2 regions of the Streptomyces sp. NPDC029139 genome follow, and region 2 is predicted to be linked to the other one. Evidence: predicted binding sites of a transcription regulator. Region 2 holds the regulator's gene; the other holds the start of a gene.
What was found. The regulator HspR, encoded in region 2, represses chaperone genes until heat shock. The targets are predictions, from matches to a motif close to TTGAGNNNNNNNNNCTCAA.
Positions count from the first base shown of each region.

Region 1: the regulator HspR is predicted to act here: its motif matches at 14,182-14,200, upstream of lon (endopeptidase La).

Region 1 covers NZ_JBVHWN010000001.1:267,986-285,268, forward strand. Annotated here, with positions in the region: gene ACZ4VW_RS01140 (C40 family peptidase) at 1-467, shown strand, start outside; gene ACZ4VW_RS01145 (MFS transporter) at 577-1,989, shown strand; gene ACZ4VW_RS01150 (styrene monooxygenase/indole monooxygenase family protein) at 2,038-3,273, opposite strand; gene ACZ4VW_RS01155 (GTP-binding protein) at 3,299-3,976, opposite strand; gene ACZ4VW_RS01160 (DUF742 domain-containing protein) at 3,957-4,370, opposite strand; gene ACZ4VW_RS01165 (roadblock/LC7 domain-containing protein) at 4,367-4,852, opposite strand; gene ACZ4VW_RS01170 (sensor histidine kinase) at 4,849-7,812, opposite strand; gene ACZ4VW_RS01175 (hypothetical protein) at 8,185-8,970, shown strand; gene ACZ4VW_RS01180 (MarR family winged helix-turn-helix transcriptional regulator) at 9,003-9,494, opposite strand; gene ACZ4VW_RS01185 (lysozyme) at 9,705-10,532, shown strand; gene ACZ4VW_RS01190 (lytic polysaccharide monooxygenase auxiliary activity family 9 protein) at 10,731-11,585, shown strand; gene lon (endopeptidase La) at 11,739-14,159, opposite strand; gene ACZ4VW_RS01200 (GNAT family N-acetyltransferase) at 14,357-14,962, shown strand; gene ACZ4VW_RS01205 (hypothetical protein) at 15,024-15,614, shown strand; gene ACZ4VW_RS01210 (spermidine synthase family protein) at 15,744-16,409, shown strand; gene ACZ4VW_RS01215 (response regulator transcription factor) at 16,469-17,206, shown strand; gene ACZ4VW_RS01220 (HAMP domain-containing sensor histidine kinase) at 17,203-17,283, shown strand, end outside.
Region 2 covers NZ_JBVHWN010000004.1:393,829-406,252, reverse strand. Annotated here, with positions in the region: gene clpB (ATP-dependent chaperone ClpB) at 1-2,155, opposite strand, end outside; gene ACZ4VW_RS12965 (pyridoxamine 5'-phosphate oxidase family protein) at 2,270-2,683, shown strand; gene ACZ4VW_RS12960 ((2Fe-2S)-binding protein) at 2,790-3,110, opposite strand; gene ACZ4VW_RS12955 (5'-nucleotidase) at 3,107-3,382, opposite strand; gene ACZ4VW_RS12950 (helix-turn-helix transcriptional regulator) at 3,510-4,493, shown strand; gene ACZ4VW_RS12945 (hypothetical protein) at 4,499-4,972, shown strand; gene ACZ4VW_RS12940 (heat shock protein transcriptional repressor HspR) at 5,054-5,512, opposite strand; gene dnaJ (molecular chaperone DnaJ) at 5,517-6,704, opposite strand; gene grpE (nucleotide exchange factor GrpE) at 6,735-7,385, opposite strand; gene dnaK (molecular chaperone DnaK) at 7,385-9,229, opposite strand; gene ACZ4VW_RS12920 (sugar transferase) at 9,479-9,985, shown strand; gene ACZ4VW_RS12915 ((Fe-S)-binding protein) at 10,129-12,381, shown strand.

The DNA of each region.
Region 1 (17,283 bases), on a different contig from region 2:
CCGGGGTCCTGGATAACGCCCGGACCCCTTCCCGGGCGGGCGGGGAGGCGCTGCGGTACGCGGTACGGCAGATCGGCAAGCCGTACGTGTGGGGCGCCGAGGGCCCGGAGTCGTACGACTGCTCCGGACTGACCTCACGGGCCTGGGCGAGCACCGGCCGGGAGATCCCGCGGACCAGCCAGGAGCAGTGGCGGACGCTCCCGAAGGTGCCCCTGCGCGAGCTGCGCCCGGGGGATCTGGTGGTGTACTTCCCCGAAGCCACCCACGTGGCGATCTACCTCGGCCGCGGCCTGGTCGTGCAGGCCCCGCGCCCGGGCGCCCGCGTGAAGGTGTCCCCCATCGCCGCCAACCCGATCCTCGGAGCCGTCCGCCCGGACCCCGACGGCACTCCCCTCGCCACCTACAGCCCGCCGGCCCTCCCGACGGGAGCCACGGACGGCGCGGACGAGGGCTACGACCGGGTTTGACGGGACCTGACCGGGAAGTTTTTTGCCGGCTTCGCAAAAGAACTGGCCGTCGGCGTCCGCCCGGCCGGAGTCTGGCCGGGCAGCTGCTCCCGGACGTGTGAGGCAGGCCGTGACCACGACAACCCACCCCGACCCGCCCCTCCTCGACGCGCGCGGACGCTGGACGGTGCTGGCCGTCTGCTGTCTGAGCATGTTCCTGGTCGGCCTGGACACCACCATCGTCAACGTGGGGCTCCCCGCCATCGGGGACGGCCTCGGTGTCGGGGTCCGCGGCCTCGAATGGGTCGTGGACGCGTACACCCTCGTCCTGGCCGCACTCCTGATCTCCTCGGGTGCGCTGGCGGACCGGTTCGGACGCCGACGCGTCTTCCGGTACGGCCTCGCGGTGTTCGGCGCCGCCTCCCTGCTCTGCGCCGTCGCGCCCTCGGCGGGCCTCCTCGTCGCGGCCCGCGCGCTCCAGGGCATCGGCGCCTCGATGCTCAGCCCGGTGGCTCTCGCGATCGTGGTGAACGCCATGCCCGACCCGAAGGAGCGGGCGCGGGCCATCGGTGTCTGGGCGTCGGTCTTCGGGCTCAGCATGGCCGCCGGCCCCGTCACGGGCGGCGCGCTCGTCGAGGCGCTCGGCTGGCGCTCCCTGTTCTGGATCAACGCCCCGGTCGTCGTGGCCGCCCTCGTGCTCAGCGCGGTGTTCGTCCCGGAGTCCCGGGCGCCCCGGCCGCGGCGGCTCGACCTCCCCGGTCAGGCCCTGCTGACCGTGGCCGTCGCGGTCTCGGTCGGCGTGCTCATCGAAGGGCCGCACATCGGCTGGACCTCGCCCGCCGCGCTGGCCCTGTACGGGTGCGCGGCCGTCGCGACGGTGGCGTTCGTACGGGTCGAGTCGCGCCGCCCCGAGCCGCTGATGGATCCGCGGCTCTTCCGGCGTCCGGTCTTCGCCGGCGCGGTCCTGGGCGCCCTCGCGGTCTTCGTCGCCCTGAACGTGACGCTGCTGCTCAGCACCTTCTGGCTGCAGCACGGGCGGGGGTGGACCCCCCTGGCCGCCGGGGCGGCCACCCTGCCGATGGCTGTCGGGGCGACCGTCTGCGCGCCCCTGGCCGGGCGTCTGGTCGGCCGCCTCGGCCCGCGGCCGCCGCTCCTGCTGGCCGGCGGTTTCCTCACGGCGGGCGGTCTCTGCCTGGTGGGGCTCGACCAGGACACCGGCGTCCCCCTGCTGCTGACGGCCTATCTGCTCGTCGGTGTCGGGTTCGGCTTCGCGAACGCCCCTCTCACCAACACCGCGGTGAGCGGGCTGCCGCCCGCCCGGGCAGGGGTCGCCGGAGCGATCACGTCCACCGCGCGCCAGCTCGGCGCCGCGCTCGGCATCGCCCTCGCCGGCGGCCTGGTCGCGACGGCCGGGCCCACCGAACTCGCGCGCGCGTCCCGCCCTGGCTGGATGCTGGTCGCGGCCTGCGGAGCGTGCCTCCTCCTCGTCGCCCACGCGTCGAGGCCGAGCAAGGACGCGGCCGCCCCCGCACCGGCGCGGTGATCACGCACGTCGGCGGGGCCGGCCGTCGGGATGCCGGTCTGCGGCCCGTCAGCCCTGGGTGACGGACGCCAGGTAGGCGGAGGTCTTCTCCGGGTCGAAGAAGAAGTTCTCGAAGTCGGCCGGGTCGTTGAAGCCGTTCGCGAAGCGGTCGGCGACCGGCTGGAGCTGACCGGCCGCGCCGATCAGGTTCAGGACGTGCTCCGGCGGGACGCCGAGCATCGCGTTCGTCCACTTCGTGACGTGCTGCGCGGTGTTCCAGTACCGGTCGAACGTGGCCTGCATCCAGGACTCGTCGAAGGGCCTGTCGCCGTTCTCGACGATCGAGGCGAGATAGGCCGCCGCGCACTTGGAGGCCGAGTTCGAGCCCTGGCCGGTGATCGGGTCGTTGGCGACGACGACGTCCGCGACGCCCAGGACCAGGCCGCCGCCGGGGAGCCGGCCGATCGGGTTGCGCACGGTCGGGGCGTAGCGTCCGGCCAGCGTGGCGTTGGCGTCGGTCAGCTCGACGCGGGTGGCCCGCGCGTACTCCCAGGGCGTGTACTTCTCCATCAGCTCCAGCGTGAGGGAGAGGTGCTCGGAGGGGTCCTTGACGCCCTGGAAGACGTCCAGCGGGCCGCCCGGGACGCCTTCCCAGAAGAGGATGTCGGCGCGGCCGGAGGTGGTCAGGGTCGGCATCACGAAGAGCTCGCCGACGCCGGGGACCAGGTTGCAGCGCACGGCGTCGAAGTCCGGGTGCTCGGGGCGCGGGCCGAGACCGTGGACGTACGCGACGGCCAGCGCGCGCTGCGGCTCGCTGTACGGGGAGCGGGACGCGTCCCGGCCGAACATGGAGACCAGCTCGCCCTTGCCCGCGGAGACCAGCACAAGGTCGTACGTACGGGAGAAGAAGTCCAGGTCGGAGACTGCCGCGCCGTGGATGACGAGCTGCCCGCCGCGCTGGGCGAAGGTCTCCATCCAGCCCGCCATCTTCACGCGCTGGTCGACGGACTGGGCGTAGCCGTCGAGCTTTCCGACCCAGTCGACGGCGCGCGAGCTGTCGGGCGCCGCCACCGACACGCCCAGGCCCTCGATCCGCGGGGCCTGGGACTCCCAGAAGTTCAGGGCGAGGTCACGCTCGTGCTGGAGCGCGGTGTGGAACATGCACTGGGTGGACATGACCCGGCCGGACCGGATCTCGTCCGCCGTGCGGTTGGACATGAGGGTGACCTCGTACCCCTGCGACTGGAGTCCGAGGGCGAGCTGGAGACCGGACTGGCCGGCTCCGACGATGAGTATCTTCCGCATGGCGGGTTCCTAACGCGTGGATCAGCTATTCAGGGGTGGCTTCGAGCGCGTGCGCGACCATCGCGAGCAGGGACTCGATCACGCTGTACCGCTTGCGCGCGTCCATGATCACGACCGGCACGTGCGGGGGCACCGTGAGGGCCTCCCGGACGTCCTCGGCCTCGAACAGCTCGGTGCCCTCGAAGTGGTTGACCGCGACGATGTACGGCAGCCCGCAGCTCTCGAAGTAGTCCAGCGCGGGGAAGCAGTCGGTCAGCCGCCGGGTGTCGGCGAGCACGATCGCGCCGATCGCACCGCGCACCAGGTCGTCCCACATGAACCAGAAACGCTGCTGGCCCGGGGTACCGAAGACGTACAGCACGAGGTCGTCGTCGAGGGTGATCCGGCCGAAGTCCATCGCCACGGTGGTGGTGAGCTTGTCGGGCGTCGCGGAGAGATCGTCGGTCTCCTCGCTCGCCTGGGTCATCAGGGCCTCGGTCTGCAGCGGAGTGATCTCCGAGACCGCCCGGACGAAGGTCGTCTTGCCGACGCCGAAGCCGCCCGCGACGACGACCTTGGTCGCGACCGGGGCCCGGGTGTGGTCGAGCTGCCAGTCCTGGGAGCCCTCCTCGGCGTCTGTCACGGGGACGGGTCCGGGGGCTTCGGGCTGGGCGGGGATTCCGGCGAGCGCCGGTGCAGCGGCTTCAGAGACGGCGGAGTCCACTCAGCACCCTTTCGAGCAGCGCGCGGTCGGGCTGGCCGGTGCCGTGACCGGTCCCGTACACACGGATCTTTCCCTGGTCGGCCAAGTCGCTGAGCAGCACTCGGACGACACCCAACGGCATCTTCAGGAGCGCCGAGATCTCGGCGACGGTACGCATCCGGCGGCAGATCTCGACGATGGCCCGCATCTCGGGCATCAGCCCGCGGGCGGCCGGCCCGCCGTCCGTGAGCACCTTGCGGGCGGGCGGCGCCTCGAGCGCCGCGACGAAGGTCTCGACGAGCAGGACGTGGCCGAAGCGGGTGCGGCCGCCGGTGAGCGAGTACGGGCGCACGCGCGCGGGGCGGCGGCCCTCTCCTCGGACCGGCAGCCGGTGGGCGTGGGATGCGGACGTCACTGGGTGCTCTCCATCGATTTGCGCAGCTCGCTGCGGAGTTCGGGGGTGAGTACGTGTCCGGCGCGGCCCACGAAGAGGGCCATGTGGTACGCCACGACGCTCATGTCGCAGTCCGGCTCGGCGTGCACGCCGAGCAGCGAGCCGTCGCTGATCGACATGACGAAGACGCTGCCCTCCTCCATGGCCACCATGGTCTGCTTGACCCCGCCGCCGTCCATCAGCTTGGCCGCACCGACGGTGAGGCTGCCGATGCCCGAGACGATCGTGGCCAGGTCCGCGCTGGACCCCCGGGGGCCGTCGGAACGGCCCGTGGCGGGAGTGGCGGCGTTCTGCGCCGCGGGGTCGGACGAGAGCAGCAGCAGGCCGTCGGACGAGACGACGGCCACCGAGCGGAGCCCTGGCACCTCCTCGACGAGGTTGCCCAGCAGCCACTGCAGGTTGCGGGCTTCCCTGCTCAGTCCGAATGTTCCGGTCGCAGTCAACTGCGTGCCTCCTCGACTGTGTCCCCCGTCTTCTCCTCTGTCCCCGCGTCCTGCGGCTGTACGTGCGTCCGCGGGTGCGTCTGTACGGCTTCGATCTCCGCCTCCACGTCCCGGCGTCCCTCCTCGGCGCCCCGGTGGAAGCCACCGAGCCTGCGGCGCAGCGCCTCGGCGTCCACGCCTCCCGCGCGCGGGGCGACCGGGCTGTCGGCCTGGCGGACGATCTGCGGGGTGCGCTTGGGCAGGCCCTTGTCGGTGAGGCGCGGGGCGGCCGGCTCGGGCTCCTCGGGTGCGCGCTCGTGGGTGTCCGGCTCCGGCGGCGCATCGGGGAGCCGGACCTGGAGGGTCGTCTCGGCCGGCGAGGGCCGGGGGGCGGTCTCGTGCCCGTCGGCGTCGGCCGGGACGGTCTCGTCCTGGGCGGGTGCCTGCGCTGCCGGGGCGGCGGCGGACCCGGGCCCGATCTCCGGCTCTGACACCGGATCCGGCTCGGCCCCGGCGGCCAGGGGCTCCGGCCCGGCGGCCTGAGGCTCGGCGCTCTCGGGCTCGGCGGCCATGCGCTCCGCCCCGGCGGCCTGAGGCTCGGTGGTCTCGCGCTCGGCGGCCCGGTGTGCGGCGGACTCGGGCTCGGATATCTCCGGGGTCGCCTCGGACTCGGCGATCGCCCGCTCCGCCGCCTCCACCAGGGGATCCCTGGTGCGGGGCGGCAGGGTGTTGGAGTTCGCCTCGGCCACCGAGCCGGGGAGGTTGAGCGGGGGCGCGGAACCGGCGACCGGCACGGCCGGCGGGACCGCGGTCGGCGGGGCCGTCGGAAGCAGCGGCAGCGGCAGCACGATGACGGCCGCGATCCCGCCCTGCTTCTGCTCGCGCAGCTGCACCCGTACGCCGTGGCGGGCGGCGAGCAGCGCGGTGACCCGGATGCCGAGCCCCTCCCCCGCGACGTCGGCCGGGTCGGCCTCGGCGAGCCGCGCGTTGAGCTCGGCGAGCCGGGACTCGGTCATGCCGATGCCCTCGTCCTGGACGGAGAGCATCACCTCGCCGCTCTCCAGGAGCCAGCCGGAGAGCTGGACCTGCGCGTCGGGCGGCGAGAAGGAGGTGGCGTTCTCGAGGAGTTCGGCGACCAGATGGCTGAGGTCGTCCGCGGCGAAGCCCGCGACCTGGGCGTGCGGCGGCAGGGACTGAATGGTGACCCGCTCGTACCGCTCGATCTCGCTGACGGCGGCGCGCAGCACGTCGACGAGCGGGACGGGGCCGGGGTGGCCGTGGACGTGCTCGTGGCCCGCGAGGACCAGCAGGTTCTCGCTGTGGCGGCGCATGACGGTCGCCATGTGGTCGAGCTTGAAGAGGGTGGCGAGCCGGTCCGGGTCCTGCTCGCGCTCCTCCAGCTTCTCGATGACGCCGAGCTGGCGCTCCACCAGTCCCAGGCTGCGCAGCGAGAGGTTGACGAAGGTGTGCTGGACGCTGTGCCGGAGCCGTTCGAGTTCGGCGGTGAGCAGGGCCGTGTGGCCCTGGAGCTCGGCGCGCTGGGCGGCGAGCTCGGCGGCGAGGGAGTCACGGGCGCCGGCCAGGTCGGCGCGCTCGCTGTCGAGCCGCTCGGTGCGCCGGGCGAGCGCGGCCAGCTTGTCCTGAAGGGTGTTGAGGGACCGTACGACCTGGGCGAACTCGTCGTTGCGGCCGGTGAAGCGGACCGGTTCCTCGGTCTCCGGGGCGGCGGCGAGCCGGGCGGCGCCGATGCGCAGCACGGCGAGCGGGCGGGTGAGGGTGCGGGCGACGAAGGTGGAGATGCCGATCGCGACCAGCAGGCAGCCGCCGAGGAAGGCGATGCGCAGTTCGAGGGCGGTGACATCGTCGTCACGCAGCTGCGCGAGGCGTTCCACCTGCTCGGTGGCGAGCGCCGACTCGACGCCGCGCATCTGCTCGATACGGGCGGAGAGGGCGGCCTCCAGCTTCTCGGGGTCGGTGCGCCGCTCGCTCTTGCTGAGCTTCGGCTGGTCGGTGAGTCCGGTCAGGTACCGCTCGGCGCTCTTGACGTCCGGGCCCGTCACGGTGCCGGCGAGGGAGTCGCGCCCGGCGGCCGAGGCGGCCTGGTCGAAGTCGGCGAGGGAGGCCAGTTCGCGGACGCGGGCCTGCTGGGCGGCGGCGGTCAGGGCGTCCCGGGCACGGTCGGCCTCGTCCGCGCCCTCCGGCTCGTCGGGCACGTAGGTGCCGGAGATCGGGTCGTAGGTCGTACCGGTGGACTCGGGCTGGGGTACGGCGAGGGCGGCCAGGAGCAGTCCGCGGGCGGCCGATGCCTGCTCGACGGCGCGGCCCAGCGCGGCGGGGGCCCGGGTGGCCTCGGCGGCGCGCGCCGGGGTCCGCTCGGCCAGCTCGTCCGCGAGGTCCTGGAGCTTGGCGATGACGTCCGAGTACGCCTTGTGGGCTTCCAGGGCGGTGCCCTTGCCGGTCAGCGCGGTGCGGCGGACGGCGGACAGGTCCGCGAGGTCGCGGCGCAGTTCGGCGGGGGCGGCGGGCCGGATCTCGTCGATCTGCCGGTCGACCCGGGTGGAACGGCTGCTGGTGACCTGGCGCTTGTCCTCGGTGTCGCCGGTCTGCTCGTCGCGGCCCGCGGCGATGTACGCGACGACCTCGTCACGCTCGTCGGCGAGCGAGTGGGCGAGGGTGACGGCCTGGCGGTCCAGTTCGGCGAGGGTGACCAGGCTCTGGGAGTCGGTCAGATCGCCGGAGGCGGTGAGGATCGCGGGGGCGCCGGCGGCGAGAACGGTGACGCCGACGAGGGCGACACCGGCGACCAGGCGGTTACGGACGCGCTTGGGGCGGCCCACGGGAACACCCGGGGTGCCGGAGGATCCGGGGGTGCCGTCGGCGTCGGAGCCCGTGGCCCCGCCCGCGGTCAGCGGGTCACCGGGGGTCTGGCTCCGCGTGCCGTTGTTGCTCCGAGGCCGCTTCTTCTGCACCGGTGCTCGCATTCTCGACTCGTCCACCCATGAAGCAGAGGTGACGACCGGTCACACATAGAGCGCCCCCACCCCTGGTACGGCTTCCGACCATTCCAGCGCTTTTGGGAAGGGGACGCGCATCGGCCGCTCCGCCACCCGAACGAGTGAACAACACTCATGAGTTGGCGAACAACTCCGCGCGAGGGTCTTTCCGCGCCCGTGCGGTGCGCCGGTTGGATCTTCCGTGCGGGCTTTGGCAAGATGCCCGCCCGCAGCTTCCCGGAGGCCCTCCTTCCGGCTCGCGTGCGCTCCTCGGCGGCTTGGTACAGGCCATATTCGGCCGTTTGGAGACGCTGTGAAGGAGTGATGCAGGCTTTCCGGACGGGGGGCAGACTGAGGATCATGCGCACCGAAGTCGCCACCCTTCCCGGCAGCCCCGAACGCCCCAACGAGGACTGGGCAGCGGCGACGCTCCCCGCGTCCGGCGGGGGCGGGACGGTGGTGGTGCTCGACGGGGTGACGCCGCCGGTCGACGACGACGGCTGTGTGCACGACGTGCCCTGGTTCACCGCCCGGCTCGGTGGCGCTTTGACCGAACTATCCGCTTCGCGGCCCGACCTGACGCTGCGCGAGGTGCTGGCGCGGGCAATCCGGCGCACCGCGGACGCCCACCGCGACACCTGTGACCTTTCTCACGTACGCACTCCCCAGGCGACCGTCGCGATGGCCCGCTGGAACGCGAGCTCGGTCGAGCACCTGGTCCTCTCGGACGCCGCGTTGCTCCTGGAGGCGCCGGACGGTTCCGTACGGGCGGTGCTCGACGACCGTCTCGACCGGGTGCCGGACGAGATCCGCCGCTCCCTGGTGGCGACGGACCGCCTGCGGAACCGGGACGGCGGCTTCTTCACGGTGGCGGCGGACCCGGAGGTGGCGCGGCACGCAGTGACGGGAACGACGCCCCGACCGGCGGTACGGGCCCTGGCGGCGCTCACGGACGGGGCGACGCGGTGGGTGGAGCTGTTCGGGCAGGGCGACTGGGCGGACTGCTTCGCGGTGCTCCGCAAGGAGGGCCCGCACGGGCTGCTCACCCGGGTCCGGGCGCTGGAGGCGGCCAACGAGGCGGCCGGCGGCCCCTTCCGCTGGAAGCTCCACGACGACGCGACAGCGGTGCTCGCCGTGCTTCCGTGAGGCCCGGTTCTCCCCTGAGACCCGGTTCTCCCCTAGCCCTCCGCGCGGGTGTTCAGCTGGTGCAGCAGGCGGGCCAGTTCGGCGACCTCGCCCCGGTCCCAGTCGGCCAGTTTGCGGACGTACCGCCCGCGCCGTGCGTCCCGTACCCGGCGGAAGCGGTTCCGGCCCTCTTCCGTCAGCCGCACCAGCGCCGCGCGCCCGTCGGCCGGGTCGGGGTCACGGGCGACGAGTCCGAGGTCCTCCAGGACGCGCAGCTGGCGGCTCATGGTCGCCTTGCCGACGCCGAAGTATCCGGCGAGCTCGGTGGCGCGCTGCGGTCCGGCGTCCTCCAGCCGCACGAAGAGCCCGTAGGCGGAGGACTCCAGCTCGGGATGCACCTCGCGGGCCATCTCGCCCGACTGGGCGCGGGCGCGGCGCAGAAAGACCGCCAGCTCCCGTTCGAGGGCGAGGAATTCCTGGTCCACACCACTGCGCGTCGACGACGCGGTGGGCTCGCCTTCACTCCCCGTACCGCTTCCGTGCACGTCAACACCTCTCGCGCGCTTTCCGGTCGCTGAAAGTTTCTTCCGGCCGCGGCCATCGCCGCAGCTCTCCCAGTATTTCGCAGGAGTAGACCAACGGCAGCACCGAGGGCCCCTTCCACCGAACCGGTCTACGTGCGTAGCGTCGTGGCTGACATGTCCACACCAGTTCATGTCGCCCCGCTCCCCCACCGAGCCTTTCGGAGGCACGCAATGCCCGTGCACAGATCCGGAAAGACCTTCGCCGGCGCCGCGCTCGCGACCCTGGCCCTCCTCCTCCCCCTCGCACTCTCGGGCGCGGCGAACGCGGCCGGGAGCGAGTCCGTACCCCCGCGCGGCTCCGCCCACATGGGTATGGGCGTCATCGAGCACGACGGCCAGGACGGCAAGCCCGGCGGCATCTCGATCCAGGCCGTCCAGACGGAGGGCGTGGACGTCTCCAGCCACCAGGGGAACGTGGCCTGGTCGACCCTGTGGAACAGCGGGGTGAAGTGGGCCTACGTCAAGGCGACGGAGGGCACGTACTACAAGAACCCGTACTTCGCGCAGCAGTACAACGGCTCCTACAACGTCGGCATGATCCGCGGCGCGTACCACTTCGCGACCCCGGACACGACGACCGGCGCGGCGCAGGCCGACTACTTCGTGAACAACGGCGGCGGCTGGTCCCGGGACGGCAAGACGCTGCCGGGCGCGCTCGACATCGAGTGGAACCCGTACGGCTCGACCTGTTACGGCAAGACGCAGTCGGGGATGGTCGCGTGGATCCGTGACTTCGTGAACCGGTACAAGTACCGGACCGGCCGCGACCCGGTGATCTACACGGCGACGAGCTGGTGGAAGCAGTGCACCGGCAACTACTCGGGCTTCGGCTCGACCAACCCGCTGTGGGTGGCGCGGTACGCCACGACGGTGGGCGAACTGCCCGCGGGGTGGCTGTACTACACGATGTGGCAGTACACCTCGTCCGGCCCGACGGTCGGCGACCACAACCACTTCAACGGCGACCTCTCACGGGTGCAGGCGCTGGCGAACGGCTGAGTCCGGCCCCCTCTCCGGCGGTCTCCCGGGTGCGCGGCGGCGCGCCCGGGAGGCCGTCTTCGCGTTTTCCGCGCCCACCCTCTTGCCCATTGGTATGGACCAATGCGACGCTCAAGGTGACGCGCACGGCATCAACTGCCGCGCGTTTGACGCTCGTTGCTCGTCCCGTCCTCCCCCACGCACGAGAGAGAGCCCCGCATGCCGTCGTACCGCCGCACCGCCGCAGCCGTCACCCTGTCCGCGGCCGCGCTGGTCCCCCTCACCCCCTCCACCGCCGGCGCGCACGGCGCCGTCTTCAACCCGGTGAGCCGGGTGGCGTCCTGTTACGCGGAGGGTCCGGAGACGCCGAAGTCGCAGGTGTGCAAGGACCTGGTGGCCGACTCCGGGACCCAGCCGCTGTACGACTGGAACGAGGTGAACATCGCCAACGCGGACGGGCGGCACCAGCTGCTCATCCCGGACGGCAAGCTGTGCTCGGCCAACCGCGAGAAGTACCGGGCGCTCGACTGGGCCCGTGCGGACTGGCCGGCGACGGCGGTCGGGGCGGGCTCCTTCGACTTCAAGGTACGGGTGACGGCGCCGCACGCGGGGACGATGACGGTGTACGTCACCAAGCAGGGCTTCGACCCGACGCGACCGCTGAAGTGGTCGGACCTGGACACGACCCCGGTGGCCACCTACGCCACCACCCGCACGGCGACGGACGGCCACTACACCTTCACGGGCACCCTGCCCGCGCGGACCGGCCGCCACATCGTCTACAAGGTCTGGCAGCGGAGCGACAGCCCGGAGGCCTTCTACAGCTGCTCGGACGTGACCTTCGGTGGTACGACGGCCGCCACGGCCCCGAGCGAGACGAAGATCGCCGCGGACGCCGACCGCTCCACGGTGAGCCACGCGGGCCACGGCGGCGACGAACACGCCCCGGCGCTCTCCGCCGACGCCACGGAGCCGCCCGCCTCCCCGCTGCCCTTCGCTCTCGGCGGCGCGGCGGCCCTGACGGCCTTCGGCGCGGGCAGCCTGCTGCTGTCCCGCCGCCGGAACGCGGCCTAGCCGGAGCGCGACTCCGTCCCGCCGGGAACGCGTCCCCGCCGGAACGCGCCCCCCGCCCTGGCGGGACCGCCGGCGGCCGGAGCGCGACCCGGCCGGAACGCCCCGAGCGGGGCACCTCATGAAGGGGTGCCCCGCTCGCCGTGAACCGAAGGACTACGCCACCGCGCTCACGGCGACCTCCGCCGGGGCGAGGGCGATCTCCAGGACCTGGCGGACGTCGGTGACCGGGTGGACCTCCAGCTTCTCCAGGATCTCCGCCGGGACGTCGTCCAGGTCGGCCTCGTTGCGCTTGGGGATCACGACCGTCGTGACGCCCGCGCGGTGGGCGGCCAGCAGCTTCTGCTTCACTCCGCCGATCGGGAGGACCCGGCCGGTCAGCGAGACCTCGCCGGTCATCGCGACATCCGTGCGGACCAGCCGGCCGGAGAGCAGCGAGGCCAGGGCCGTCGTCATCGTGACACCCGCGCTCGGGCCGTCCTTCGGGACAGCGCCGGCCGGGAAGTGGATGTGCACGCCCCGGTCCTTCAGACCGGTCACGGGCAGCTCCAGCTCGGCGCCGTGCGAGCGCAGGAAGGAGAGCGCGATCTGCGCCGACTCCTTCATCACGTCGCCCAGCTGACCCGTCAGGGTCAGGCCCGCCGCGCCCGTCTCGGGGTCCGCGAGCGACGCCTCAACGTAGAGGACGTCACCGCCCGCGCCCGTGACCGCGAGCCCGGTGGCGACACCCGGCACGGAGGTGCGCCGCTCGGCCGGGTCCTGCGCCGACTCGGGCACGTGGTGCGGGCGCCCGATCAGCCCGCGCAGATCGTCCACACCCACCGAGAACGGCAGCTCACGGTCGCCCAGTTCGTGCTGCGCCGCGACCTTCCGCAGCAGCCGCGCGATGGACCGCTCCAGGTTCCGTACGCCCGCCTCCCGGGTGTACTCGCCCGCCAGCTTCCGCAGGGTGGCGTCCTCGATGACCACCTCGCCGGGCTCCAGACCGGCCCGCTCCAGCTGACGCGGCAGCAGATGGTCACGGGCGATGACGATCTTCTCGTCCTCCGTGTACCCGTCGAGCCGCACCAGCTCCATGCGGTCGAGCAGCGCCTCCGGGATGGCCTCCAGGACGTTCGCCGTCGCCAGGAAGACGACGTCGGAGAGGTCCAGCTCGACCTCCAGGTAGTGATCCCGGAAGGTGTGGTTCTGCGCCGGGTCCAGGACCTCCAGGAGGGCCGCCGCCGGGTCACCCCGGAAGTCGGAGCCGACCTTGTCGATCTCGTCGAGCAGCACCACCGGGTTCATCGACCCGGCCTCCTTGATCGCCCGCACGATCCGGCCCGGCAGGGCGCCCACGTACGTACGCCGGTGGCCGCGGATCTCCGCCTCGTCCCGTACGCCGCCGAGCGCGACCCGCACGAACTTCCGTCCCATCGCGTGCGCGACCGACTCGCCCAGCGAGGTCTTGCCCACGCCGGGCGGGCCGACCAGTGCGAGCACGGCGCCGCCCCGGCGGCCGCCGACGACCCCGAGGCCGCGCTCGGCACGCCGCTTGCGCACCGCGAGGTACTCGGTGATCCGCTCCTTCACGTCCTCCAGGCCCGCGTGCTCGGCATCGAGGACGCCCTTCGCGCCCTGGATGTCGTACCCGGTCGCGCCGTCATCGGTTCGCTCGTTCCACGGCAGTTCGAGGACGGTGTCCAGCCAGGTGCGGATCCAGGAGCCCTCCGGGGACTGGTCGCTGGACCGCTCCAGCTTCTCGACCTCCTTGAGGGCCGCTTCCCGGACCTTCTCCGGCAGGTCGGCGGCCTCCACGCGCGCCCGGTAGTCGTCGGACTCGTCGCCCTCGGACTCGCCGTTGAGGTCCCGCAGCTCCTTCCGTACGGCTTCCAGCTGGCGCCGCAGCAGGAACTCGCGCTGCTGCTTGTCGACACCTTCCTGGACGTCCTTCGCGATGCTCTCGGCCACGTCCTGCTCGGCCAGGTGCTCGCGCAGCTGCGCGGTGGCGAGCCTGAGGCGGGCGACCGGGTCGGCGGTCTCCAGGAGTTCGACCTTCTGCTCGACGGTGAGGAAGGGCGAGTAGCCGGAGTTGTCGGCGAGGGCGGAGACGCCGTCGATCTGCTGGACGCGGTCCACGACCTGCCAGGCGCCGCGCTTCTTCAGCCAGGTGGTGGCGAGCGCCTTGTACTCCTTGACCAGCTCGGTCACGGCTCCGGGCAGCGGCTCGGGCACGGTCTCCTCGACGACGCTGCCCTCGACCCACAGGGCCGCACCGGGCCCGGTCGTACCGGCGCCGATCCTGACGCGGCCGCGGCCGCGGATGAGCGCGCCGGGATCGCCGTCGGACAGCCGTCCCACCTGCTCGACCGTGCCGAGGACGCCGGTCGCGGCGTAGGTCCCGTCGATGCGGGGCACCAGCAGCACCTTGGGCTTGCCGGTGTCGGCGCGGGCGGCGGCCTGGGCGGCCTCCACGGCGGCGCGCACGTCGTTGTCGGACAGGTCCAGGGGCACCACCATGCCGGGCAGCACGACCTCGTCGTCGAGCGGCAGTACGGGCAGCGTCAGCAGTGCGTTCGCCGTGGATTCGGCAGCCATGATCTCCCCTTCGGCAGTCAAGTTGAGCTATGTGCACTCAATGCTTGTGAGCCGCCAAATGTTCCCCGCGCCGCGTTCGCTCTGAGCGATCACTCTGTCGCCCTCAGGTCGGGGTCCCGCTCCCGCCCACCGTTGCGCCTCCCGACCGGAACAGATGTAATACCTCCATGAACATGTTAGCTATTACATCTGCGTGGGTGGCGGGCTGGACCGTCTCACGGGGCACCCCGCCCGCCGTCGTCGAACCCTGGGGCTACCGGATCGACGTGGGGCTGCCGACGCACGTCTTCCGGCACGTCCTGCCGGCGCCGGGCGCCGTGTCCGTGGGCGCGCTCTGCTCGGAGATCACCGAGCCCCACGCCTGGCTGAAGGTGATGGCGGAGCCGGCCGAGGTCGCGGCGTGGATCGCCCCGGGGTGGACCGTCCCCGACGACCCCGGCTTCATGATGACCAAGGCGCTGGACAAGGACGCGCGGCCGCCGGCGCCGGAGGGGTACGCGCGGACGACCGAGACCCGGAACGGGGTGATACGGGTCCGGATCGTGGCCCCGGACGGCACGCTCGCCGCCCGTGGCCGGCTGGCGCCGACGGGAGCGACCGCGGTCGCCGACCAGATCGAGACCCACCCCGACCACCGCCGCCGCGGGCTCGGCGCCAATGTGATGCGCACGCTCGAAGCGGCGGGCGCGAAGGCGGGGGCCGTGACGGGCGTTCTGTCGGCGACGACGGACGGCCTGGCCCTGTACGACTCCCTGGGCTGGCGCCACGAGGGACCGCTGACGGGGGTCGTCCGGGACGCGTGAGGGGCGCCATGTGGTGGGCGCGCCCTGGTCAATCGGATCGGCTGGAGGCATGCTCGGACCCATGGCGATCAGGGGCATGGTGCGCGGGAGGCGGTACGCGGGGCTCTGGGCCGCGTCCGCCGTGCTGATTCCGGTGATGACGGTGGCCGGGTGCGGCGGCCAGGGCGAGCAGCCGCCCCCGGTCGCGACCCAGGGCGGCAGCCAGGACGGCACCGCCGGGCCGACGCCGCCCGGAACCGGCGGCGGCCCCGTCCCGCCCGTCCCGACGGGCCCGGACGGGACGGTGAAGAACGACGACGACCCCCGGCCGCAGGACGTCCTCGTGGAGGTGAACGTCAACGGCGGTCTCGCCGGCGTCCGCAACCAGCTGATCGTCCACCACGACGGCGACTACACGACCCGCTCCGGCACGAAGCCCCCGCGCGCCGGCCGCATGACACCGGCCGAAGTGGCCCAACTGCGCGCGGCACTGGAGGATCCGGCCTACGGAAAGGTGCCCGCGCGGCCGAGCGGAAAGCCGGTGCAGGACGGTTTCCTGTACGTGATCACGTACAACCACCGCGTCGTCGTCGCCTCGGACGGCGACCGTCCGGCGGCGCTGCAGCGCGTCTTCGCGGCCCTGCCCGACGGCGGCCCGCCGACCAGCCCCTGACCTGACGCCGGGGCCCCGCTCGTCACCCCGCACGGAACCCCGTTCCCCGGGTAAGGGTTTGTCCCGGCCGCCCCCTCCCCGCGAGGATGGCCGGGCCAGACCGCCTGCCGAGACCGGGAGTGAGTGAACATGTCCAGCCCCGTCACGCTCGACCGCCGCGAGGGTCCGTACGGAGAAGTCGTACTGCGCCGACGCGACGAGCACTTCGAAATCATCTCCAACGGCACCTTCCTGATGGACACCTCGGACGGTCGCTCGGAGCGGCTCCTGATCGGCGCGGCGATGGACGCCCTCGGCGGACGCGTCGCCGCCTCCCTGCTGATCGGCGGCCTCGGCGTCGGCTTCTCCCTCGCCCACGCCTCCGCCGACCCGCGCTGGGGCCGCATCACGGTCGTCGAGCGCGAACAGGCGATCATCGACTGGCACCGCGAGGGACCGCTGGCCGCGATCTCCGGACGGGCGCTGGGCGATCCGCGCAACGTGATCCTGCACACGGACCTGATCGAGTACGTCCACACGTCCACCGACACGTACGACGCGCTCTGTCTGGACATCGACAACGGGCCCGACTGGACCGTCACCGAGGGCAACCAAACCCTGTACTCCGCCGAGGGATTGGCGGCCTGCGCGGCCCGGTTGAACCCCGGCGGGATCCTCGCCGTATGGTCCGCCCAACCCTCCGCCGATTTCGAATCCTCCTTGCGGAATGCCGGATTCAGCGGGGTACGGACGGAAGAGATCCCGGTTGCCCGGGGCGTCCCGGACGTGGTGCACCTCGGCATCCGGCCTGCGTAGCCGGGATGCTGCCGGTGCCTCTAGGCTGCTGGCCGACATCAGCGATGCGAGGCGGGGCAATGGAGCAGACACACACCACTCACCACGGTGCGGCGCCCACTCCGGGCGCGCAGCGGCGGGTGCTGGTCGTCGAGGACGACACGACGATCGTGGATGCGATCTCCGCGAGGCTGCGTGCGGAGGGGTTCCTCGTCCAGACGGCGACGGACGGACCGGCCGCGGTCGACGCGGCCGAGGCGTGGCAGCCGGACCTGATGGTGCTCGACGTGATGCTGCCGGGGTTCGACGGTCTGGAGGTGTGCCGCCGGGTCCAGGCCCAGCGGCCGGTCCCGGTCCTGATGCTCACGGCGCGGGACGACGAGACGGACATGCTGGTCGGGCTCGGCGTCGGCGCCGACGACTACATGACCAAGCCGTTCTCGATGCGCGAGCTGGCCGCCCGGGTGCACGTCCTGCTGCGCCGGGTGGAGCGGGCGGCGCTGGCGGCCGTGACGCCGCGGAGCGGCATCCTGCGGCTCGGCGAGCTGGAGATCGACCACGCGCAGCGCCGGGTCCGGGTCCGGGCCGAGGACGTGCACCTGACGCCGACCGAGTTCGACCTGCTGGTCTGCCTGGCGAACACCCCGCGCGCGGTCCTCTCCCGCGAGCAGCTGCTCGCGGAGGTCTGGGACTGGGCGGACGCCTCGGGCACCCGGACCGTGGACAGCCACATCAAGGCGCTGCGCCGGAAGATCGGGGCCGAGCGCATCCGTACGGTCCATGGCGTGGGCTACGCGCTGGAGACCCCGGCGCCATGAGCCGACGGGGGCCGCGCCCCGAGCGCCGCGGCGGGCGCCGGATCCTCATCTCGATCAAGACCAAGCTGGGCGCGCTG
Region 2 (12,424 bases):
TCAGGATGGTGTTGCGGAAGTCCACCGTCCGGCCCTGTCCGTCGGTCAGCCGGCCGTCGTCGAGGACCTGGAGCAGGATGTCGAAGACCTCCGGGTGGGCCTTCTCCACCTCGTCGAGCAGGACCACGCTGTACGGGCGGCGGCGGACCGCCTCCGTGAGCTGGCCGCCCTCCTCGTAGCCGACGTAGCCGGGAGGCGCGCCGACGAGCCGGGCGACGGAGTGCTTCTCGCCGTACTCCGACATGTCGATGCGGACCATCGCCCGCTCGTCGTCGAAGAGGAAGTCCGCGAGCGCCTTCGCCAGCTCGGTCTTGCCGACACCCGTCGGGCCGAGGAAGAGGAAGGAGCCGGTGGGCCGGTCGGGGTCGGCGATCCCGGCGCGCGTACGGCGCACGGCGTCGGAGACGGCCCGTACGGCCTCGGTCTGGCCGATGAGCCGCTTGCCGAGCTCGTCCTCCATCCGGAGCAGCTTCTGCGTCTCGCCCTCCAGCAGGCGGCCGGCGGGGATGCCGGTCCAGGAGCCGACCACGTCCGCGATGTCGTCGGGGCCGACCTCCTCCTTGACCATCGTGTCCTTGGAGACCTCCTGCTCGGCCTCGGACGCCTCCTCCAGCTCCCGCTCGAGCGCGGGGATCTCGCCGTAGAGCAGCTTGGACGCGGTGTCGAAGTCGCCGTCGCGCTGCGCCCGCTCGGCGCGGCCGCGCAGCTCGTCGAGCCGCTCCTTGAGCTCACCGACCCGGTTGAGGGACTGCTTCTCCTTCTCCCAGCGGGCGGTCAGGCCCCGCAGCTCCTCCTCGCGGTCGGCGAGGTCGCGGCGCAGCTTCTCCAGCCGCTGCCTGCTCGCGTCGTCGCTCTCGTTCTTGAGCGCCAGCTCCTCCATGCGCAGCCGGTCCACGGCGCGCTGGAGCTCGTCGATCTCGACGGGCGAGGAGTCGATCTCCATCCGGAGCCGGGACGCGGCCTCGTCGACGAGGTCGATGGCCTTGTCGGGGAGGAAGCGGGAGGTGATGTACCGGTCGGAGAGGGTGGCCGCGGCCACCAGCGCCGAGTCGGCGATCTGGACCTTGTGGTGGGCCTCGTACCGTCCCTTGAGGCCGCGCAGGATCGCGATCGTGTCCTCGACGCTCGGCTCGGCGACCAGGACCTGCTGGAAGCGGCGCTCCAGGGCGGGGTCCTTCTCGATCCGCTCGCGGTACTCGTCGAGGGTCGTCGCGCCGACCATGCGCAGCTCGCCGCGGGCCAGCATCGGCTTGAGCATGTTGCCGGCGTCCATCGCGGAGTCACCGCCGGCGCCGGCGCCGACGACGGTGTGCAGCTCGTCGATGAAGGTGATGATCTGGCCGTCGCTCGCCTTGATCTCGGACAGGACGGTCTTCAGGCGCTCCTCGAATTCGCCGCGGTACTTGGCGCCCGCGACCATCGCGCCGAGGTCGAGCGCGACCAGGCGCTTGTTCCGGAGCGACTCGGGCACGTCGCCCTTCACGATCCGCTGGGCCAGCCCCTCGACAACGGCGGTCTTGCCGACGCCGGGCTCGCCGATGAGGACGGGGTTGTTCTTGGTGCGGCGGGAGAGCACCTGGACGACGCGCCGGATCTCCTGGTCGCGCCCGATGACGGGGTCCAGCTTGCCTTCCCGCGCGGCGGCCGTGAAGTCCGTGCCGAACTTCTCCAGTGCCTTGTACTGACCCTCCGGGTCGGGTGTGGTCACCCGGCGTCCTCCCCTTGCCTTTTCGAACGCGTCGAGCAGTTTCGCGGCGCTCGCCCCCTGCCGGGCCAGCACCTCGCCGGCCTGTCCGCCCTTCGCCGCGATCCCGATGAGCAGGTGCTCGGTCGACAGATAGTCGTCCCCGAGCTCCTTCGCGCGCTTGTCGGCGTCGGCGATGACGGCGAGCAGGTCGCGGTTGGGCTGCGGCGGCGCGACCGTGGAGCCGGTCACGCTGGGCTGGGCGGCCAGCAGCCGCTCCGCACCGGACCGTACAGCGGCCTGGTCGGCGTCGACGGCGGCGAGCAGGTCGACGATGTTCTCGTTGTCCTGGCCGGCGAGGAGCGCCAGGAGAAGGTGCGCGGGGGTGAGGTCGGGATGTCCCTCGGACACGGCACGGCTGGTGGCCGTGGTGAGGGCGTCCCGGCTCTTGTTGGTCAGCTCGGCGTCCACGTGCGGTCTCTCCTCCTGTCACAGCGTGCCTGCTGGGCGTACGACTCCCGTTCGTTTGACTCATATAGCGTACACAAAGTTGAGTCCATTCCGCTCAAGGATAGGCTTCGCGGCATGGCGACTGACCCCAGGAATCCGGACGACGCGTACCTCAGCTTCTGGCGCGAGTACCACATGTGCACCCTGACCACCCCGCGCCCGGACGGCAGTCCGCACGTCGTGGCGGTGGGCGTGACGTACGACCCCGAGGGTGGCGAGAAGGGCATCGCCCGGGTGATCACCAACAAGCACAGCCGCAAGGTCGCCAACGTGCTGGCCGCGGGCCCGGACGGCGCGCGCGTCGCGGTCTGCCAGGTGGACAAGGGGCGCTGGGCGACGCTGGAGGGCGTGGCGCGCATCCGTACGGAGCCGGAGGTCGTCGCGGACGCGGTGGACCGTTACGCGGCGCGCTACGGCCGGACCCCGGCGCCGAACCCGGACCGGGTGGTCATCGAGATCGCGCTGACGCGGGCCATGGGCCGGGCGTGACGGAGCCGCACCCGGGCAGCACAGCGGCGCCATCGCGTTTCAGGTCCGCGATGGCGCCGCTGTGTGGGGGAAGTACCTGAGCGATCTACAACGACGGGGGAACCGCTCAGGCACTGCGGGGGGTGGCGGTGAGGGTCTCGGGCTCGACCAGCTGGTGGTCCCGCTGGTCGAGATTGACGAAAATCATGCCGTACCGGATGGCACAGCGAACGGGCTGCGGGGCACCGCGGGGCCGGCGCAGGCACCGGTAGGCGCGAACGTCCTCGTCCTGCTCACGAGCGACGACGATCGGCTCTCCGAAGAGGGTGACCATCAACGAATCACCACGGTGGGGGATGGCCGTGACGAGATCGATGAAATGCCACCCGGATCGATAGGCCGAAGCCATCTCTCGCCGGAAGACCCGGTCGTCCGGCGGCACGGTCATGCGTCCGCGCCGGCCGGGGCAGAGTCCCACACCGGGTCGGCCTGGGCCGCCGGGGACGCATCCCACACCGGGTCGATCTGGGCCGCCGGGGCGACGTCCCACACCGGGTCGCGTTCGCCGGCCGGGACGAGGTCCCACACCGGGTCACTGGGAGCGGCGACAACGCCCGCAGGAGCGCTGTCCCATACCGGGTCGCTGGTGGCCAGCGCTCCTACCGCCGCCGCCCCTATGAAGACGGAAGCAAGTACCGAGCGAAGCAGTTTTCTGGACATGAGCGGCTTCGACCTCACTTGATGGTTTCCTCTCCCCCGCGTACAAGACGATGGCTCAGTCTTTGCGCTTCCACCACCAGGGCAATGCATCATGTTCCTGAAATACAGGATCCTGGGGGGTGTTCAAATGCCGCAGAACGAACTAGAAGCGACACATCCCCACGGTCATGTCGATCTCTGTGCAGCCGGATCGGACTTGTACGCCAGTGCGTTGCGTACCGGGCGAATAACCAGGAGCGAGGCAGAAGCGGCACCCTGCCTCATGGACCTGGCACTTCTCCATCCCGACGCCGACGACCCCGCGTGGCTGCGGCCCGTCCCACCCTCGGCGGCACTGGCCCGGCTCGTCCACCCCCTGGAGCGGGAAATCCAGGAGCGGCGCACCCTGGCCATGGGCCTCTCCAGCGTTTTCGAGCCGTTCATGGCCATCAGCGCGCAGGATCCCTCGACGACCCACGCGATCACCGTCCTCGAGGGCATCAACCGCATCGACGCCGTCCTCGGCCGCGCCACCGCCGAGTGCTCGCAGGAGCTGCTGACCATCCAGCCCGGCGGCGGACGCAGCGAACACACCCTCAACACCGCGCTCCACCGCATCCAGCCGCTCCTCGAGCGCGGGGTGCGCGTCCGCACCCTGTACCAGCACACGGCGCGGCACAGCCACGGCATGCAGGTCTACCTCGAACAGGCGGGCATGGACCGGCTCCAGGTGCGGACCCTGGAGGAGAGCATCGAGCGGCTCATCATCATCGACCGCTCGGTCGCCCTGATCCCCGCCCGCCAGGACCGCCAGGTCGCCCTGGAACTGCGCCACCCCGGTCTGGTCGAGTACCTGGCGACCGTCTTCGAACAGTCCTGGGCCCGGGCCACCCCCTTCGGCGAGCAGGTGCCGTACGCCCAGACCCACGACGGCATCAGCGGCATCCAGCGCTCCATCGCCAAACTCCTCGTCGAGGGCCATGTCGACGAGGCCATCGCCCGCCGGCTCGGCATGAACGTCCGCACCTGCCGCGCCCACATCGCCAAGCTCGCCGCCGCCCTCGGCAGCGGCAGCCGCGCCCAACTGGGCTATCTCATCGCCCAGTCGGGAATCCTGGACCGGGACCACTGACCCTCATGTACGTACAGATCGACCTGGACGGCCCGGCCGGCACCCTGCGGGTCTCCGGGCACGGGACGCCCACCGTGGAGCTCGTCCGGGCCCCGGGGGCCCCGGTGAACGAGCACGTCCCCATCGGGACCCGCAAGGCCGCCTTCCTGACCCTCACCGTCGACGGGCGGCCCGCCAGGCTCCGGCCGGCCCGCGGGCGGCTGCTGCGCCGGTCGTACCGGGTCGACGCCCGCGTCGACGGGACCCGTTACCGCCTGGTGCCCAGCTCCTGGCACGAGAGCCGGCTGGTCCGCGACGGGCGGCGGATCGGCGTCCTGGAGTCCTCCGGCGACGGCCGGGTCGAGACGGAGTGGCGGCCGGGCGCCGCCGTCGATCCCCACGACCGCGCCGTCGGCACCGCGCTGGCCGCCGCGTTCGGGACCGGGGCCGCGCCGTGGTGGGAGACGGTGGGCGACATCCTCGGTGAGCTCATCCCCTGACTCCGCCACCGGCGTGAACACGACGAGGCCCCCTCCACCCGGGAGGGGGCCTCGTCACTTACGTCGTACGCGACCGGCCGGCTACTCGACGCCGGGCCGCTTCGGGCGCCAGACCACCAGCGCGCTCGCCTGCTGCACGTCCTGGTACGGCACCAGATCACGCCGGTACGAGGCGTGGACCTGCGCCTCGCGCTGACGCATCGTCGCCGCCGCGCCCTCGACGGCCGCCGACAGCTCGGCGACCCGCTGCTGCAGCGCCGCGACCTGGTTCTCCAGCTCGATGATGCGCTTGATGCCCGCCAGGTTGATGCCCTCGTCCTGCGACAACGCCTGCACCGTGCGCAGCAGTTCGATGTCACGCGCCGAGTAGCGCCGGCCCCGGCCCGCTGTGCGGTCGGGCGAGACCAGACCGAGGCGGTCGTACTGCCGGAGGGTCTGCGGGTGCAGGCCCGAGAGCTGGGCCGCCACCGAGATGACGTACACCGGCGTCTCGTCGGTCAGTTCGTACGGGTTGCGGCTGCGTCCCGGTCGGCTGTCCATCGGGTCAAGCTCCCTTCGCGGCCTGGAACAACTCTGCCCTGGGGTCCTCGCCCGCCGTCGCCTGACGGTAGGTCTCGAGGGCCTCGCGGGCCTTGTCGTCGAGCTCCTTGGGCACCGCGACCTCCACCGTCACCAGCAGGTCGCCGCGTGTGCCGTCCTTGCGGACCGCGCCCTTGCCACGGGCGCGCATGGTCCGGCCGTTGGGGGTGCCGGGGGGCAGCTTCAGCGTGACCGCCGGACCGCCCAGGGTCGGCACCTTGATCTCGCCGCCGAGCGCCGCCTCGTCGAACGTGACGGGCACGGTGACGGTCAGGTTGTCGTCCTTGCGGCCGAACACCGGGTGGGCGTCGACGTGGACGACGACGTAGAGGTCGCCGGCCGGGCCGCCGCGCTCGCCGGGGGTCCCCTTGCCGCGCAGCCGGATCCGCTGCCCGTTCGAGACACCGGCGGGGATGCGGACCTGCATGGTGCGGGAGGACTTGGCCCGCCCGCTGCCCTTGCAGACGTCGCAGGGGGTCTCCGCGATCAGACCGCGGCCCTTGCAGTCCACGCACGGGTCGGTGAGCGAGAAGGAGCCGCTGCCGCCGCGCGAGACCTGACCGGTGCCGACACAGGTCGGGCACACACGGGGCGTGCCGTTCTTGTCGCCGGTGCCCGAACAGGCCTTGCAGGGCGCCTGGGAGGACATCCGCAGGGGCACCGTGGCGCCCTCGATGGCCTCGGTGAAGCTGAGCGTGACCTCGGACTCGATGTCCTGGCCGCGGCGCGGCTGCGTCCGCGTGCCCGGACCGCCGCCCGCGCCCCGGTTGAACAGTCCGCCGAAGACGTCGCCGAGGCCGCCGCCGAAGCCGCCCGCCCCGCCCGCGCCGCCGGGACCCTGGGCGCCTCCGAAGAGGTCGCCCAGGTCGAAGTTGAACGTGCCGGCGCCCGGTCCCCCGGGGCGGAAGCCGCCGTTGCCGAAGAGCGCGCGGGCGTCGTCGTACTCCTTGCGCTTCTTGGGGTCACCGAGGATGTCGTTCGCCTCGGAGATCTCCTTGAAGCGCGCCTCGGCGCTCGCGTCGCCCTTGTTGGCGTCCGGATGGTTCTCGCGGGCGAGCTTCCGGTACGCCTTCTTGATCTCGGCGTCGGTGGCGTCCTTGGGGACGCCGAGAACCTTGTAGTAGTCCTTCTCGACGAAGTCCTTCGTGCTCATCGACGTCCCTCCTCCCGGACGATCATTGCGTCACCCCTCCTCGGGGGCACCGCTCTCCTCGTCGGCCGACTTCTCTTCCTTCGCGGCCGGCGTCGCCCCGGGCTGAGGCTCGGCCACGGCCACGCGGGCGGGCCTGATGGTCCGCTCGCCGATGCGATACCCCGGCTGCAGGATCGCCACGCAGGTCGTCTCGGTGACGTCCGGCGCGTACGAGTGCATCAGGGCCTCGTGGATCGTCGGGTCGAAGGGCTCGCCCTCCTTGCCGAACTGCTGCAGACCCATCTTGGCGACGACGGTCTCCAGCGATTCGGCCACCGACTTGAACCCGCCCACGAGCTCACCGTGGTCCCGGGCCCTGCCGACGTCGTCGAGCACGGGCAGGAGCTCGGTCAGGAGGGTCGCGACGGCGATCTCCTTGACCGTGACCCGGTCCCGCTCCACGCGGCGGCGGTAGTTCTGGTACTCGGCCTGGAGCCTCTGGAGGTCCGCGGTGCGCTCGGAGAGCGCGCTGCGTGCCTGGTCCAGCTGGGCCGTCAGACCGGCGGTCTGGCTCACGTCCCCGGCCGGGGCCGCCGGGACCTCCTCCGTGGAGGGGGTCTCGGCGGCTTCGGCGGCGTCGTCGGATCCGGCGCCGGAGGGGACGTCGGGCTTCTCCTCGAAGCCCGGGGTCTCCTCCGTCATCAGGCAGCGCCACCCTTCGGCTTCTCGTCATCGACGATCTCGGCGTCGACGACATCGTCATCGGCCTTGGTGTCGGCGCCGGGGGTCTCGCCGCCCGCGGCCTGGGCGGCCTGGGCGTCGGCGTACATCGCCTGGCCGAGCTTCTGGGAGACGGCCGCGACCTTCTCGGTGGCGGTACGGATCTCCGCGGTGTCGTCGCCCTTGAGCTTCTCCTTCAGCTCCGCGACAGCGGTCTCGACCTCGGTCCTGACCTCGCCCGGGACCTTGTCCTCGTTGTCCTTGAGGAACTTCTCCGTCTGGTAGACCAGCTGCTCACCCTGGTTACGGGTCTCGGCGGCCTCGCGACGACGGTGGTCCTCGTCCGCGTACTGCTCGGCCTCCTGGCGCATCCGGTCGACCTCGTCCTTCGGCAGCGAGGAGCCACCGGTGACGGTCATCTTCTGCTCCTTGCCCGTGCCCAGGTCCTTCGCGGTCACGTGCATGATGCCGTTGGCGTCGATGTCGAACGCGACCTCGATCTGCGGGACACCACGCGGCGCCGGCGGCAGACCGGTCAGCTCGAACATGCCGAGCTTCTTGTTGTACGCCGCGATCTCGCGCTCGCCCTGGTAGACCTGGATCTGTACCGACGGCTGGTTGTCCTCGGCCGTCGTGAAGATCTCCGAACGCTTCGTCGGGATCGTCGTGTTGCGCTCGATCAGCTTGGTCATGATGCCGCCCTTGGTCTCGATACCCAGGGACAGCGGGGTCACGTCGAGGAGCAGAACGTCCTTGACCTCACCCTTCAGGACACCGGCCTGCAGCGCCGCGCCGATGGCGACGACCTCGTCCGGGTTCACACCCTTGTTGGCCTCCTGGCCACCGGTCAGCTCCTTGACGAGCTCGGCGACGGCCGGCATACGGGTGGAGCCACCGACGAGAACGACGTGGTCGATCTCGGACAGGTTGATGCCCGCGTCCTTGATGACGTTGTGGAACGGCGTCTTGCAGCGCTCCAGGAGGTCCGCGGTCAGCTGCTGGAACTGAGCCCGGGTGAGCTTCTCCTCCAGGTGCAGCGGGCCCTCGGCGGAGGCCGTGATGTACGGCAGGTTGATCGACGTCTCGGTGGAGGACGACAGCTCGATCTTCGCCTTCTCCGCGGCCTCGCGGAGACGCTGGAGAGCCATCTTGTCCTTGGCCAGGTCGACGCCGTGGCCGTTCTGGAACTGCTTCACCAGGTAGTCGACGACACGCTGGTCCCAGTCGTCACCACCGAGGTGGTTGTCACCGTTGGTGGCCTTCACCTCGACGACGCCGTCACCGATCTCCAGGAGCGACACGTCGAAGGTGCCGCCACCGAGGTCGAAGACGAGGATCGTCTGGTCGTCCTTGTCCAGGCCGTACGCCAGGGCGGCCGCGGTCGGCTCGTTGACGATGCGCAGGACGTTGAGGCCCGCGATCTCACCGGCCTCCTTCGTCGCCTGACGCTCGGAGTCGTTGAAGTACGCGGGCACGGTGATGACCGCGTCCACGACCTTCTCGCCCAGGTACGCCTCGGCGTCGCGCTTCAGCTTCTGCAGGATGAAGGCGCTCATCTGCTGCGGGTTGAAGCTCTTGCCGTCGATGTCGATCTTCCAGTCGGTGCCCATGTGGCGCTTGACCGACCGGATGGTCCTGTCGACGTTGGTGACCGCCTGACGCTTGGCCACCTCGCCGACGAGCACCTCGCCGTTCTTCGCGAAAGCGACGACGGACGGCGTGGTCCTGGCGCCCTCGGCGTTGGTGATGACGGTGGGCTCGCCGCCTTCCAGAACGCTGACGACGGAGTTAGTCGTGCCCAGGTCGATGCCGACCGCACGTGCCATTTCGATTCCTCCAGCTGACCGACTTGAGTGGAACTGACTCAAGGATGCATGACGGATCCCGACCCGTCAACAGACCTGAGTCTGGGTGACTCAACTCTTCGCCCTGCCGGTCACTCAAAGAGGCGCGGAGGGCGCGTCATTCCCCGGCCGGACGCCGCTCCTCATGAGAGAGTCCGGGGTGCCCCTGCCGGGGCATAGCGGGCATATCCCACGAATATCCCATGATTGTCCCTCGAAAGGGTGTGGGGAATGACGGCCAAGCGCGCACTCGACCTCCTCGGAGGACTCCTCCTGCTGGCCGTCCTGTCCCCGCTGATCTCGGCCTTCGCCCTGTCCCTGGCGCTCTCCACCGCCGGCACCGGCGGGGTGACACGCCGCCGGACCGTCGCCGGCCGGGGCGGCCGGACCTTCACGATGTTCACCTTCCGCACGAAGAGTCCGCTGGCCGGACTGCCGCTTCTGCTCCATGTCGTACGGGGGCAGATGTCGCTGGTCGGCCCGTGTCCCCTCACCCCCGGACACCGCGAGTGCACCGGCGAGGCGCGCCGCCGGCTCTCGGTACGGCCGGGGATCACGGGCCTGTGGCAGATCAGCGGGCGCTCGGAGCTGCCCTGGGAGGAGCGTGAGCTGCTCGATCTCCACTATGTGGACCATCACTGGCTGGGGATGGATCTCGCCATCCTGGCGCGTACCCTTCCAGCAGTCCGAAGACGTCGCGCGGCGGCGGGGAACACCCGGCCGGCAAGGCTTGCCTGAGCGACACAGATCACCGCAAGCGCCGCTACAGCGGGGCACCGCGAGGCGGTAATCTCAGCACGGACTGAATAAGTTACCGCTTAGTAGTGCCACACTCGGCAGTGTCGGTACTCCGCCTCGCAGGCCCGCCCGAGGAGCCCTTCATGCAACTCGCCGCGATCATCGTGTCGATCGTCATCACGGTGGTAGCCGTCGCGCTGTTCGGCCGCGCCATCGCGCAGATCTACCGCTTCGTGAAGCTCGGCCAGCCCGTGCCCGCGGGCACGCGCACCGGCGACCCCACACAGCGCACCATCACGCTGGTCAAGGAGTTCCTCGGCCACACCCGGATGAACCGCTGGGGCGTCGTCGGCGTGGCGCACTGGTTCGTGGCCGTGGGCTTCTTCTCGCTGCTGCTCACGATCGTCAACGCCTTCGGCCAGCTCTTCCAGGCCGACTGGCTCATCCCGATCATCGGCGACTGGCTGCCGTACGAGATCTTCACCGAGTTCCTCGGCCTGATGACCGTGCTCGGCATCGTCACCCTGATCGTGATCCGGCAGCTGAACCGGCCGGGCGGGGCGGGCCGCAAGTCCCGCTTCGCGGGCTCCAAGACCGGTCAGGCGTACTTCGTCGAGGCCGTCATCCTGATCGTCGGCGTCTGCATCATGACGCTGCGCGCACTGGAGGGCGTCCAGCACCACGTGACCGGCTGGGAGCCGGGCTTCTTCGCCTCGTACCCGCTGATCGCGCTGCTCGACGGGCTGGACCTGAGCACGATCCAGCACCTCACCTACTTCTTCGCGGCGCTCAAGATCGTCACGTCCTTCACCTGGATGATCACGGTCTCGCTGAACACCAACATGGGCGTCGCCTGGCACCGCTTCCTCGGCTTCCCGAACATCTGGTTCAAGCGCAACGCCGACGGCTCCACCGCCCTGGGCCCGCTGCAGCCGATGACGACCGCCGGCAAGGAGATCGACTGGGAGGATCCGGCCGAGGACGCCGTCTTCGGTGTCTCCCAGGTCGAGCAGTTCTCCTGGAAGGGCATCCTCGACTTCTCCACCTGCACCGAGTGCGGTCGCTGCCAGTCGCAGTGCCCCGCCTGGAACACCGGCAAGCCGCTCTCCCCCAAGCTCCTGATCATGTCGCTGCGCGACCACGCGCACGCCAAGGCGCCGTACCTGCTCGCCGGCGGCGGCAAGGACATGGAGGGCAACGAGAAGGCTTCGGCCGAGGCCCTGAAGGACGTGCCCGCCTCCGCGCTCGCCGAGGCCGAGCGCCCGCTGATCGGCACGCTGGAGGAGAACGGCGTCATCGACCCGGACGTCCTGTGGTCCTGCACCACCTGCGGCGCCTGCGTCGAGCAGTGCCCGGTCGACATCGAGCACATCGACCACATCGTCGACATGCGCCGCTACCAGGTGATGATCGAGTCCGCCTTCCCCTCGGAGGCCGGCACGATGCTCAAGAACCTGGAGAAGAAGGGCAACCCCTGGGGTCTGGCCAAGAAGCAGCGCGTCGAGTGGACCAAGGAGGTCGACTTCGAGGTCCCGATCGTCGGCAAGGACGTCGAGGACCTCACCGAGGTCGACTACCTCTACTGGGTCGGCTGTGCAGGCGCCCTGGAGGACCGCGCCAAGAAGACCACCAAGGCCTTCGCGGAGCTGCTGCACATGGCGGGCGTCAAGTTCGCGATCATGGGCGGCGAGGAGAAGTGCACGGGTGACTCGCCCCGCCGCCTCGGCAACGAGCCGCTGTTCCAGCAGCTCGGCCAGGAGAACGTGGCGATGCTGAACATGGCGTTCGGCGAGGACGACGAGGACGAGTCGACCAGGAAGCCGAAGTCGGCGAAGAAGATCGTCGCCACCTGCCCGCACTGCTTCAACACGATCGCGAACGAGTACCCGCAGCTGGGCGGCGAGTTCGAGGTCATCCACCACACGCAGCTGCTCCAGCACCTCATCGACGAGGGCAAGCTGATCCCGGTGACCCCGGTCGACGGTCTGATCACGTACCACGACCCCTGCTACCTGGGCCGCCACAACAAGGTCTACACGCCCCCGCGCGAGATCATGTCCGCCGTCCCGGGCCTGCGCCAGCAGGAGATGCACCGCCACAAGGAGCGCGGCTTCTGCTGCGGCGCCGGCGGCGCGCGGATGTGGATGGAGGAGCGGATCGGCAAGCGCATCAACAACGAGCGCGTCGACGAGGCCCTGTCCCTCAACCCGGACATCGTCTCCACCGCCTGCCCGTTCTGCCTGGTCATGCTGACCGACTCGGTCAACGGCAAGAAGAACGAGGGCAAGGCCAAGGTGTCCGTGCAGGTCGTCGACGTGGCGCAGCTGCTGCTCGACTCGGTGAAGGCGAAGCCGGAGCCGGAGGAGTCCGTGGCGGAGCCGGTGTCGGCCGAGTAGTCCGGTCGCGTCCGTACGACACGAGAAGGGCCGTCCCGCGAGC